One region of the Mesorhizobium sp. B2-4-6 genome, then DNA from elsewhere that is predicted to be linked to it. Evidence: predicted binding sites of a transcription regulator. Region 1 holds the regulator's gene; each other region holds the start of a gene.
What was found. The regulator LexA, encoded in region 1, represses DNA repair genes until DNA is damaged. The targets are predictions, from matches to a motif close to TGTTCNNNNTGTGTTCNG.
Positions count from the first base shown of each region.

Region 2: the regulator LexA is predicted to act here: its motif matches at 1,988-2,005, upstream of dinB (DNA polymerase IV).
Region 3: the regulator LexA is predicted to act here: its motif matches at 2,446-2,463, upstream of FJ957_RS23965 (PA0069 family radical SAM protein).

Region 1 covers NZ_VFVI01000002.1:268,099-272,025, forward strand. Annotated here, with positions in the region: gene FJ957_RS07160 (alpha/beta hydrolase) at 1-36, opposite strand, end outside; gene kynU (kynureninase) at 91-1,338, opposite strand; gene lexA (transcriptional repressor LexA) at 1,788-2,522, shown strand; gene FJ957_RS07175 (ComEC/Rec2 family competence protein) at 2,563-3,927, opposite strand, start outside.
Region 2 covers NZ_VFVI01000003.1:475,064-478,990, reverse strand. Annotated here, with positions in the region: gene FJ957_RS12455 (hypothetical protein) at 1-174, opposite strand, end outside; gene FJ957_RS12450 (hypothetical protein) at 387-671, shown strand; gene FJ957_RS12445 (hypothetical protein) at 820-1,011, opposite strand; gene FJ957_RS12440 (cupin domain-containing protein) at 1,425-1,805, shown strand; gene dinB (DNA polymerase IV) at 2,080-3,342, shown strand; gene FJ957_RS12430 (hypothetical protein) at 3,560-3,775, shown strand; gene FJ957_RS32200 (GFA family protein) at 3,874-3,927, shown strand, end outside.
Region 3 covers NZ_VFVI01000011.1:63,729-67,655, forward strand. Annotated here, with positions in the region: gene FJ957_RS23960 (ribonuclease HII) at 327-1,022, opposite strand; gene FJ957_RS23965 (PA0069 family radical SAM protein) at 1,217-2,371, opposite strand; gene FJ957_RS23970 (glycosyltransferase) at 2,521-3,024, shown strand; gene FJ957_RS23975 (aldehyde-activating protein) at 3,081-3,506, opposite strand; gene moaB (molybdenum cofactor biosynthesis protein B) at 3,631-3,927, opposite strand, start outside.

The sequences.
Region 1 (3,927 bases):
GGCGTTGTCCCAGTCGGCAATACGGTTTTCGAACACGGCCCCTCCGCGATCAGGTCGATGTTGAGCGGAGTTTAATTGGCATCGCCGCGGTCAGGTAACGGTTGTCTTGACCGCGAAGCGGGCTTCTCGCCAGACGCCGGTCCGCAAGATGTCTTCGAGCACTTCGACGGCATTCCAGACATCCCTGTAGCCGACATAGAGCGGGGTAAAACCGAAGCGCATGGTCGACGGCGCCCGAAAATCACCGATCACGCCGCGTTCGATCAGGGCCCGCATGATCTGGTAGCCATGCTGGTGAATGAAGGAAATCTGGCTGCCGCGTTTGGCGCCGTCGCGGGTGCTTTCCAGCGTAAGATCGCAACCGCCGCACCGTACCTCGACGAGTTCGATGAATAGATCGGCCAGCGCAATGCTCTTCCTCCGCACCGTCGCCAGGTCAACGCCGTTCCAGATGTCGAGCGCGCCTTTCAGCGTCCGCATCGACAGGACCGGCTGCGTGCCGCACAGAAATCGGCGGATGCCGGTGCCTGGCGCATAGGCTTGCTCGAAGGCGAACGGCCGTGCATGGCTCCACCACCCGCTGAGCGGCTGCCGCACATCGGCAAGATGCCGCTCGGCCGCATAGATGAAGGCAGGAGAACCCGGCCCGCCATTGAGATATTTATAGGTGCAGCCGACGGCGAAATCGGCGCTTGCCCTGTCAAGCTCAACCGGCATGGCGCCCGCGCTGTGGCAGAGATCCCATACGATCAGCGCACCGGCGTCATGCGCCATGCGCGTAAGCGCCGCCATGTCGCGCAACTCGCCGGACTTGTAATTGACGTGGTTGACCAACACCACCGCCACGCGTTCGTCGATCAGTTCCTCGATGGTCGGCGCGTCCACGCCAGCCAGGCGCAGGACAGCGTTCTTTCCGGCCGAGGCCACCCCTTCGGCCATATAGATATCGGTCGGAAAACTGTCGCCCTCGGCAACGATCACGGTTCGGCCCGGCCGCATCGCCATCGCCGCGTGCAGCACTTTGTAGATGTTGATCGACGTGGTGTCGCAGACCACGGTCTGGCCCGGCGCCGCGCCGATCAGGCGCCCGAGCCGGTCGCCCAGCTCGACCGGCATGTCGAACCATCCATCCTTGTTCCAGGCACGAATGAGGTCATGCGCCCACTCCTCGGCGGCTGCCTTGCGCAACTCGTCGAATGCGGCGTGCGAGGCCGCTCCCAACGAATTCCCATCGAGATAGATCACCCCCTCCGGCAGGACGAAGCGATCGCGCAGCGCGCGCAGCGGATCCGCGGCATCCATCGCCTCGATCTCGGCGAGATCAGGAATTCCCCCCATCATGCTGCCGCCTCCATTTCGGCATGGCGCCCCTCATGGTTGGCCAAGGGTGGTTGTCTCACCACCGTCCGTGCCACGGCAAGAACCTTCTGCGCCATGTTAGCTGGTCCATAGACGGCGAAGACCATGGATCGGAATCATTGCCGAGGTTGGCATTTTGGGTCCGTTTCGTTCACGGTGAAGCACGTTCGCGCAAGAGCCGAAGCGATCCCGCCCCCGCCTTTGTGACGGTGGTGGACCGCGCTGCAGCTTGAGGAGGGCTGCAAAATCGAGCGGAATCAATGACACCGCCGACCTGGCTCGGCCGAGTATCGCTTGGATGCAACATTGTTTCCGAAGTCTCAACAAATTCACTAAACTTTAAACGGTTGCGGAACACAACTGGAACAGATAGTGTTTGTTCTGGGTTTGTTTTTCTGATTCTGGTTTCAGAACCCAAGGGGGCCGCCATGCTGACGCGCAAACAACATGAACTGCTGATGTTCATCCATGAACGCCTCAAGGAGAGCGGGATTCCGCCGTCTTTCGACGAGATGAAGGAAGCGCTCGACCTCGCCTCCAAATCGGGCATCCATCGGCTGATCACGGCGCTGGAAGAACGCGGCTTCATTCGCCGGCTGCCGAACCGTGCGCGCGCGCTTGAAGTGCTGCGGCTGCCCGACTCGATCGCGCCCGGCCTGAATGCAGCGAGAAAGTTTTCGCCGAGCGTCATCCAGGGCGGCCAGGGCAATCTCGGCCGCCAGGTCAAGCCGGCCACGCCCTCGCGCACGCCGACACCCAGCAATGACGACGACGCTGTTTCGGCCGTATCCATTCCGGTGATGGGCCGCATCGCCGCCGGCGTGCCGATAGACGCCATCCAACACCAGACGCATTCGATCTCGGTGCCGCCGGACATGATCATGGGCGGCGAGCATTATGCGCTGGAGGTCAAGGGCGACTCGATGATCGAGGCCGGTATCTTCGACGGCGATACCGTCATTATCCGCAATGCCAATACGGCAAGTCCGGGCGAGATCGTGGTGGCGCTGGTCGACGACGAGGAAGCGACCCTGAAGCGGTTTCGTCGCAAGGGTGCCTCGATCGCGCTCGAGGCCGCCAACCCGGCCTATGAGACCCGTATCTTCGGACCGGACCGGGTCAAGGTTCAGGGTAAGCTCGTCGGACTCATCCGCCGTTACTGAGCAGAACCGCACGGCGGTCTCCGCCGGGATTGCGTGCCATCTACTCTGTCAACTGCGGCGCGACCGCCGGCTTTTCCGGTCGTTGATAGGGCGGCAGCCCCCTCGCCTCACGCGCGTATTTCCGCTGCTCGTGCCAGGGTCGGTATGGTTCTTCGACCGCGTAGCGAACGGTCGGCCGCGCCGTTGCCGATCGCGAATCGAAGAAGATGGCGGCGCTGCCGTCGCGTGCCAGTTGCCGCTTGGTGACGACAAGCACGCGCGCATCGCGGCATGGGTTGTAGGCTGTGGCGTCGTCGATGACGATGAGGTCGGCGAAACCGCAAGCAGGCCGGGCGCTGGCGCGATTCTCGGCGAGCGCGACGATGGCGCCGGAAGGATGCCGGCCGATGCAGAGGTCGCCGGTGCAGTAGAACGGCGAGCCGGGCGGCAGGTCGACGGGATCGGCGATGTCCATGGCGTCTTTAGCGAACGTCTCCGGCGGTACGATTTCCTCGGCTTTCAGCGCCCGTTTCCAGTTGTCGGTGGTGAACTCGTTGGAGCGCGTGCGGTTGATGGCAAGCTCACCGCCGCCGATCGGCATCGCCACCAGATGCGCATCCTCCGAGACAAGCACATCCGGGGCGCGGGCATGAGGAATGGCCAGCAGCGCGGCGAGCGCGAAGGGTACGGCGGCAAGCCTCAGCCAGGTGGTGGCCATCGTCGCGATGACCAGCGCGACCGTGGCCAGCAGCACCGACTGGATCGAGATCAGCCCGACGGCATCGACCGGTGAGCGCTCGGAGATCCACGCCGAGATGGCGATCATCGCCGTCAGGCCCTGGCCCATCACATAAAGGAATGGACCGTCGAAGCCGAAGGGCATGGCCAGCGCGCTCAACACGGCGAACGGCATGACGATCAGTGAGACGATCGGCATGACCGCCAGATTGGCCAGCAGGCTGAGCGGCGACACCCGCTGGAAGTGCCAGATCGCAAACAACAATGTCGCGCTGCCCGCGATGAGCGACGTTATAGCGGCGCCGCCCACTCCAACCGCCACTTTTCGCGACACGAAGCCGAGAAACGAACGCTTTGCCGGCGGCGCGGTCGTTTTGCCGGCGCGATAGTCGGCAAAACCGGCATAGGCGCCGACCAGCGCGGCGGTGGCGGCGAAGGACATCTGGAAGCTCGGGCCGACCACTTCGTGCGGCGAGACAAGGATGACGGCGATGGCCGAGATCGCCAGGTTGCGCATGGTGAGCGCCGCGCGGTCGAAGAGCACGGCGGCGAGCATCACGGCCAGCATGATGAAGCTCCGCTCGGCCGCCACCACGATGCCGGAGATCACGAGGTAGGCGGCGATCGAGAACAGCGCGATTGCAGCGGCATATTTCTTCACCGGCCGGCGCGACGAGAAATCCGGAAA
Region 2 (3,927 bases), on a different contig from region 1:
CTGTGGCCAAAGCGGCCTGCCGAAGAGGAGGAAGACGCCGCCGATCAATCCCGCCAAAAGCAGCGCGGCAAACAGGTTCGCGATCACGTTGCCGGGTTGCACGGCCAGCAACTCCAAGAGAGTTTCCAGAGCGGAAGGAATGCCCGCCATATCGCAGGAATGGCGGGCACCCATCGTCGACCGCCGATGAAGGGACTTTGTCCGGCGGCTTGCTAGCCAATGAATTGGTGCCGCTGTTGTTGCGTGGAAATCGGGGGGTCGGGCCTCTGCGTTCGATGGATGAGACTTCAGTCTGAGCATGGCCCCGGACCGTCGCCCGAAGGCTGGAACAATCGCTTCATGCTGTCGTTGCCCGACAATCGAGATCGGCGAAAGGAGAGGAAGTCATGGCCGACGGACCTACAGTTGTAAACACAGGCGGCGGTGGCGGCGGCGGAACCGCGGTCGCAGTCGTTCTCGCCATCATCGTGATCGTCGGGCTGCTGTTCTTCACCGGCATCATCAATGTCGGCGGCGGTGGCGGCGGATCGACCGACGTCAACGTCAAGATCGACACGCCCAAGATCGAAGCGCCAAAGGCCGACACGCCGCCGGCGCCGACCAAGACACCGTCGCCGGCACCCGCTGCTCCGGCGCCGGGCCCAGCTCCCGCCCCCGCGAGCGGCGGCTGACCCTGGCGAACGCGACCAGTTGGCCAAAGGGTCTTGCTTGTCGTGCTTCCGGCCCGCGTATTCTTGGGAGACGCGGGCCGCCCTTGGAGCGGTTCCGCTTCTGCAATGGCGTCGAGCCGCTCCAAGTATTCGCCCAAACCGAAGTAATTCAGTCCCCGACGTCCATCGGCTGATGGCCGGGTCGCTGATGCCATAACACCTGGCAATAATCCGTCAGTTCGACGACCTGCGTGCAGACCGGACAGACATAGCTGTCGCAGCATCGGCGGAGCCCCGGCGGGCCGCGACGGGCGGCAATGACCGGCACGCGCGAATAGCCATTCACGACCTGATCAAGCATCGATTTCCTCCTGATGGTTGTTGATTATCTCCACCCAAATGTTTCCCCCCTCGCCCGACTATGTGGCACCGGCGCCGCGCTCGGTAAGCGCTGAGGCAGGTTCGGCATCCTGCTGATGGGGGATTGCGAAAAGTCGCGATGGTATCGCCTTCATCGTTGCCGAGGGTTCGCATCGAATTCTCCCTGTCGGGCGAGAACGGATGGGTCCCTCAACCACCGCCGTGCCAGCGCGAGAACAGGAAAGCACCCAGCGATCGGGTCCCGCATTAACTTCCGATAGGAAACGCTGAAAATTTTCGAAGGCCGAGAGCGCCTCCAATTATATTAGCGATACCTCATAATATGGAGTATGAGTAAGTCAGCGGTCGCCGACGATCGCAATGTCGGGCTCCGCTTGCACAAGGGAGGATGCCATGGCCGAAACCGCAATGCAGGTGACGAAACTCGAATCCAAATCGCACAACAATCCGGACGAAGTCCGCGCGCCCGCCAAGACGCGCGTCGAAATCGTGCGGCTGCCAAGTTATTCGCTGGCGCGGATGAACATGCAGCCGGGCTGGAAATGGTCCGAATGCGTGAAGCCGGTGGTCAAGACCGACAGCTGCCAGGTCTCGCATGTCGGCTACGTCGTATCCGGCTCGATCACCGTGCGCATGACCGACGGCACGCAAAAGACCTTCGAGGCCGGCAGTTCCTACACCATCCCGCCGGGCCACGACGCCTGGGTGGAAGGCAATCAGCCCTTCCAGTGCATCGAGGTGCTGAGCGCCGAGCAATACGCCAAACCAGCATAGGCCGGATTCAGCCGATGGGCGGCTATGAAGCTGCACCAGCCAAGGCTGTGGGATCGAGGCGACGTCACCTTGGTCCCTTCGCAGGTGCAATCGCCGCCTCATTCGAATGAATGAGGCAGGCTCATTCGTTTGTATGAAGACACAGAAAGCAAGCTCACAGGGCCTTGACACCAGACTGCTTTTGTTCTCTTTATGTTCCCTAAATCTGCCTTTTCCAACAGAGAAATCTAATACTGCACCGCGGCAAAGCGGGCGCTGCAGACGGGAGCGCAGGATGCTCGCTACGGACGCCGCCGCTGCCGCCACCATCCTGCATGCCGATCTCGATGCCTTCTACGCCTCCGTCGAGCAGTTGCTCGATCCATCATTGCGCGGCAAGCCGATCGCCGTCGGCGGCGGCGTGGTGCTGGCGGCTTCCTATGAGGCCAAGGTCTTCGGCGTGCGCGGCGGCATGCCCGGCCGCAAGGCGCGCGAGCTCTGCCCGCAGCTCATTTTCGTCGGCGGTCATTTTTCCGAGTACCAGCGTCTCGGCGATGCGGCGATCAAGGTGCTCGACGATTTCACGCCGGTAGTCGAACGCATCTCGATCGACGAGGCCTTTGCCGATGTCGCCGGCTGCACGCATCTGTTTGGCCCTCCGCAAGAGATCGCGCGAAAAATCCGCGCGCGGGTGAAGGCCGAGCTCGGCCTGCCGATCTCGATCGGCGTGGCGCGGACAAAGCATCTCGCCAAGATCGCCTCGCAGGTCGCCAAGCCAGACGGATTGGTGGTGGTCGAGCCCGGCACCGAGCTCGCCTTCCTGCACGATTTGCCCGTCACGCTGATGTGGGGCGTCGGCCCCGCGACCAAGGCCAGGCTCGCGGAAATCGGCGTCGAGACGATCGGGCAATTGGCGCGCACGCATAGCGGGGCGCTGGAGCGGCTGATCGGCCATGCCGCCGGCCAGAAGCTTGCCGCGCTTGCCTGGAACCGCGACCCGCGCAAGCTCGAGACGCATCGGCGCGCGCATTCGGCCGGCGCGCAATCGGCGCTGGGCAGGAAACCGGCGGTGGCGCGCGTCTTCGTGCCGACGCTGCTGCATCTTGCCGACCGCATCGCCAGCCGGTTGCGCGCCAAGGACCGGCCCGGGCGCACGGTCACGGTGCGCGTGCGCTTCGCCGACATGCGCGCGGTGAGCCGCTCGATTACGCTGGAGCAGCCGATCCAGGCGACCGCGATGCTGGCCGAGATCGCCGAGGAGCTGGTGCGCGGCGTGCTCGCCGCCCATCCGGGCGAGCGCGACATCTCGCTGCTCGCCATCTCCGTCTCGCATCTGGATGAGCATGTCGAGCTGCAGCTCGAACTGCCGCTCGGCCTGGCGGACGAGAAGCTCAGGCCTGGCAGCCGAAAAGGTCTCGCGCGCTTCGGCGCCGACCGAGCGGTGGACAAGATCCGCCAGCGCTTCGGCAAGGAGGCGGTCGGCTATGGCACGGTGGCGCTGGAAGGCCCGCGCTCGGTACCGGACGGTTTCAGGGAGCTCGCGGAGAAGGAGTTATAGAGCGGCCTGCGCTCACCTCCCCCAGGCCAGCCGCATCGTCACACCGACAACCAGGTGCGCTCGCTGTGGCGCCGGGATCTGGTGGCACGCTTCCAGGCGGCCAAGGACGCCGACGATCGCGGCCTGCCCAATGACGCGACGCGGCCCGACTATGCGGCGGCGCGCGGCGTCTTCTGGGTGATCGCCAGCAAGCCGGACGCGACCCGAGCCGAATTTCATGCAGACCGCCGCCATCGCGCCTGCCGATATCGGCACATCGCTGCATTTCCTGGGCAGCGAAGAGACCGTCGATCTGGTGAACTGGGGCTATTGCGCGGCCGATCAGGCGCTGCGCGACTGGTACGAGCCGGCGGTGGCAGCCGGCAAGGGCCTGCCCTTGACGCCGGGCGACGTGAGGCCCGGCCGCTGCGCGCGCGTGTCGAAGACGGTTTAGGATGTGAGCTGGCGCGCGAGCCGCGAATCTCCCCCGAAAGTATCGATTTGCCGGGCCGCGAGGCACGCGAAGCATTCATGTCGACCATGAGGCAGCCCATGCGAACCGCATCCTGTGCCTGCGGGCAACTGAAGATCTCCTGTGACGGCGAG
Region 3 (3,927 bases), on a different contig from region 1:
ATTTCCGAGCAACTGGTCTTTGGCGATAGCGTGCATGGCAGCTTGGCGCATGCATTGTTTAATGTAGCGCTGGTCGACCCCCACTCCGTCTCGGCTTCGCCGAGCCACCTCTCCCCCGATCGACGGGGTAGAGGAAAGGCGCTAAGCTTTTTGCCGTTAACGCTCGTCCAGCAAGGCACCCTTCCTTTCCTCCGGAGGGGGAAAGGTGGCGCTGCGAAGCAGCGACGGATTGGGGGAACCACCTGGCAATCAAGCCTGGGCCGATCAGTCACGCCAGTGACAGAGGATGTCTGCAAGCCGTAACCACATTGAGGGAGATTGACTAACTACTCCAGCCCGGCCAAGCTCTCTTCCTCAACCACCTCCGCGCCACCCAACCGGAACGGCGCGAACGACGCGCGGTGCAATCTCGCCACCGGTCCATGCGCTTCGATCGCGGTCCGATGCCTGACCGTCGCATAACCCATATGCACTTCGAAGCCGTAGTGCTCGTGATGGCCGCCGCAGCCGCACATCATGCGGTCGCGCATAACCTTGGCGACGATCGAGGCGGCGGCGATCGATTGCGAGCGCTGGTCGCCCTTGATGAGCGCCCGGCCCTCGCAGGCGAGACCTGGCGGAATGTCGCGGCCATCGGCCAAAGCGAGCTTCGGCTGCAACGACAGGCCGGCGGCGGCGCGGCGCATCGCTTCGAGGCTGGCTTTCAGGATGTTGCTGCTGTCGATACCTTCGGCGCTGATCGAGGCCATCGAGACGCTGAGCGCCGAGCCCAGAATCTTGAGGAACAGCGCCTCGCGCTGCAAATGGGTGAGGCGCTTGGAATCGTCGAGGCCTTCCGGGATATTCGCGGGGTTGAGCACCACCGCGGCGGCCACCACCGGTCCGGCGAGAGGACCGCGGCCTGCCTCGTCCATGCCGGCGACAGGCCAAAGCCCGTCGGCCATCGCCTTCGTCTCGATCGAGAAGTCGGGCTTCTCGACCATTTCAAAGAGAAGCGGAGAATCGGAACGCGCGCGAGCCATGGTGCGGCGAGGTTCGCATCGGCTCCGATTCTCCGCAAGTCCTTCCGGGTCGGATGGGGCGTCGGACCGGGAAGGCACCGTCTCGCGGCCGGGGGACAGTGGCCGGACGGGATTCTTGAAAGGACGACAATTCCGGACGGGAAATCGCTTTGCCTGGAATTGCTTAGCGCCGACCGTCACGGCCGGCGCAGGTGTCAAAGCAGCATCAACTGCTCGCTGGCGCCGGAGCCTGCGACGAATTGGTCGGTGCGGAGCTGCCGCCGCTCGACATTGAGGCCGAGCCGCTTGGCGGCGATCTCAAAGCGCCTGCCGATCTGCCAGGCATAGGGACCGGCGCCCTTCATGCGCTTGCCCCATTCGGAATCGTAGTCCTTGCCGTCGCGCATCGAGCGGATAAGCGACATCACATGCCGGTAGCGGTCAGGATAGTGGCGCAGCAGCCAATCCTTGAAGATCGGCGCCACTTCGAGCGGCAGGCGCAGGATGACGTAGCCTGCCTCCCGCGCGCCTGCGGCTCGGGCCGAATCGAGGATACGCTCCATCTCCGGATCGGTGAGGCCGGGGATGATCGGCGCCACCATCACCGATGCCGGAATGCCGGCATCCGAAAGCTGCCTGATCGCCTCCAGCCGTTTCGTCGGCGTCGACGCGCGGGGCTCCATGGTTCTCGCCAGCATGCGGTCCATCGTCGTCACCGACAGCGCCACCTTTGCGAGGCCGCGCTCGGCCATGCGCGACAGGATGTCGATGTCGCGCGTCACCAGCGCCGACTTGGTGACGATGCCGACCGGATGGCCGCGCGCCTCCAGCACTTCCAGGATCTCGCGCATGATGCGGTATTGCTTCTCGATCGGCTGGTAGGGATCGGTGTTGGTGCCGATGGCGATCGTGCGCGGCTGGTAGCCCGGTTTCGACAATTCCCTGTCCAGCATGCGCGCGGCATCCGGCTTGGCGAAAAGCTTCGATTCGAAATCGAGCCCCGGCGACAGGCCCATGAAGGCATGCGTCGGCCTGGCGAAGCAGTAGACGCAGCCATGCTCGCAGCCGCGATAGGGATTGATCGAACGGTCGAAGGAAATGTCCGGCGACTCGTTGCGGGTGATGATCGTGCGCGGCTTCTCGACCTGTACTTCCGTCTTGAACGGCGGCAGTTCCTCCAGCGAGTTCCAGCCGTCGTCGAACACATGACGGCTGACCGGCTCGAACCGGCCGGACGGGTTGATGCCGGCCGAGCGGCCGCGATTGCGGTCGGGCCGCACGCGCATGCCGCTCTGTTCGATCATCGCGTTCGCCATCTCGGCCCTTCCTGCTCCGAAAGCAGCAATGTCGGCGCGCACGATCTGTTCCATTTTCGCCCTCTCCCAAGGACTGTCGGCAGGCTGTCGAATCGCTCTGTTCATGAAACTATTCCTATTTTACCGGACAGAACAAAGCAAGAACTTTTTCGGCGGAAAGCCGCAACTGGCGCAAGTCGCGGCTTTCCGCTATTCGGCTAAGGATGCTCAGCGTTCTCATCGAAACCCGCAACGACGAAGAGGGTCTTGCCCGTACGCTGGCGTCGCTGGTCGGCGGCGCGGTCGAGGGCGTGGTGCGCGACGTGATCGTCTGCGACCAGGGCTCGATCGACCAGACGCATCGGGTGGCCGAACATGCCGGCTGCCATTATGTGACCGGCGGCATCGGCGCCGGCATCGGCCAGGCCAAGGGCGATTGGCTGCTTTTTCTGGAACCCGGCGCGCGGCTTGCCGAGGGATGGATCGACGAGGTGGTGGCGCACGCGGCGAAGCAAACCATGCCGGCGCGGTTTTCACGCGCCCGGGCCGACCGCGCGCCTTTCCTAGCCCGCGTCTTTTCGGGCAACCGCGCGCTGGCCGAGGGTCTTGTCATCAGCAAGCGTCAGGCCTCGGCCCTGGCAAAGAGCGCGCGAGGGGCCGAGGCCCTGGCGCGCGGCCTTGCCGCCAGAAGGCTGAACGCCGAAATCTGGGTGGCTCCGCCGAAGTGATGCAGGCTCCCCCTTCTGCCCTTGTGGGAGAAGGAAGAAGCGCAGTCCCTGCCCAGTCAGGTCCCTCTGATTTCGACGGGCATCCAGGCCCTGCGGCGCCTGGCGACACGCTGCTCGCGCGTTTCGGCATCGAACCGGACGGCGACCGGCTCGCGGGAGAACAGCTCGCGATCGTCAAGCGCGTTGATGATGACGACCGCCGTGGCGTCGTCACCTTCTCCGGCGATTGCCGCGACATAGACACCGCATTCGCGGCAGACGAGATAGTCGGCGGTGCGCAGGCCGAACCGGTAGACCTGCAGCCGTGCTTTGTCTTCGACCGAGATGCTCAGGCGACCGTTCGGATCGGCGGTCGCGCGCGAGCCGTGCCGGGTGCAGAACGAGCACTGGCAGACGCGAATTTCCAGTCCGGCCGGATCGAGCGCGGTGGCGAAGCTCAGGCGGATGTTGCCGCAATGGCATCCGCCGCTGTGAACGGTCATGGCAGATGGTCCCTTGTTCGCGGCACAAGATACTTTGCCGGTCGCGACTTCGAAATGGCTGCTCGTAGGCGAGAGCGCCATTCCGCCTGCGAACCGGACGCCGGTCCGGATGTTTTGCCTTTAGTTATGCACCAGTCTTGCCGCGGCGCCTGAGATGCTCGTCCAGCCGCGGCATGATCTCGACGAAGTTGCAGGGCATGTGCCGGTAGTCGAGCTGCGCCTTGATGATGCCGTCCCAGGCATCCTTGCAGGCGCCGGGCGAGCCCGGCAGCACGAACACGAAGGTGGCGTTGACGACGCCGCCGGTCGCCCGGCTCTGGATCGTCGAGGTGCCGATCTTGTCGTAGGAGATGCGGTGGAAGACTTCCGAAAAGCCGTCCATGCGTTTTTCGAAGATCGGCTCCAGCGCCTCCGGCGTCAC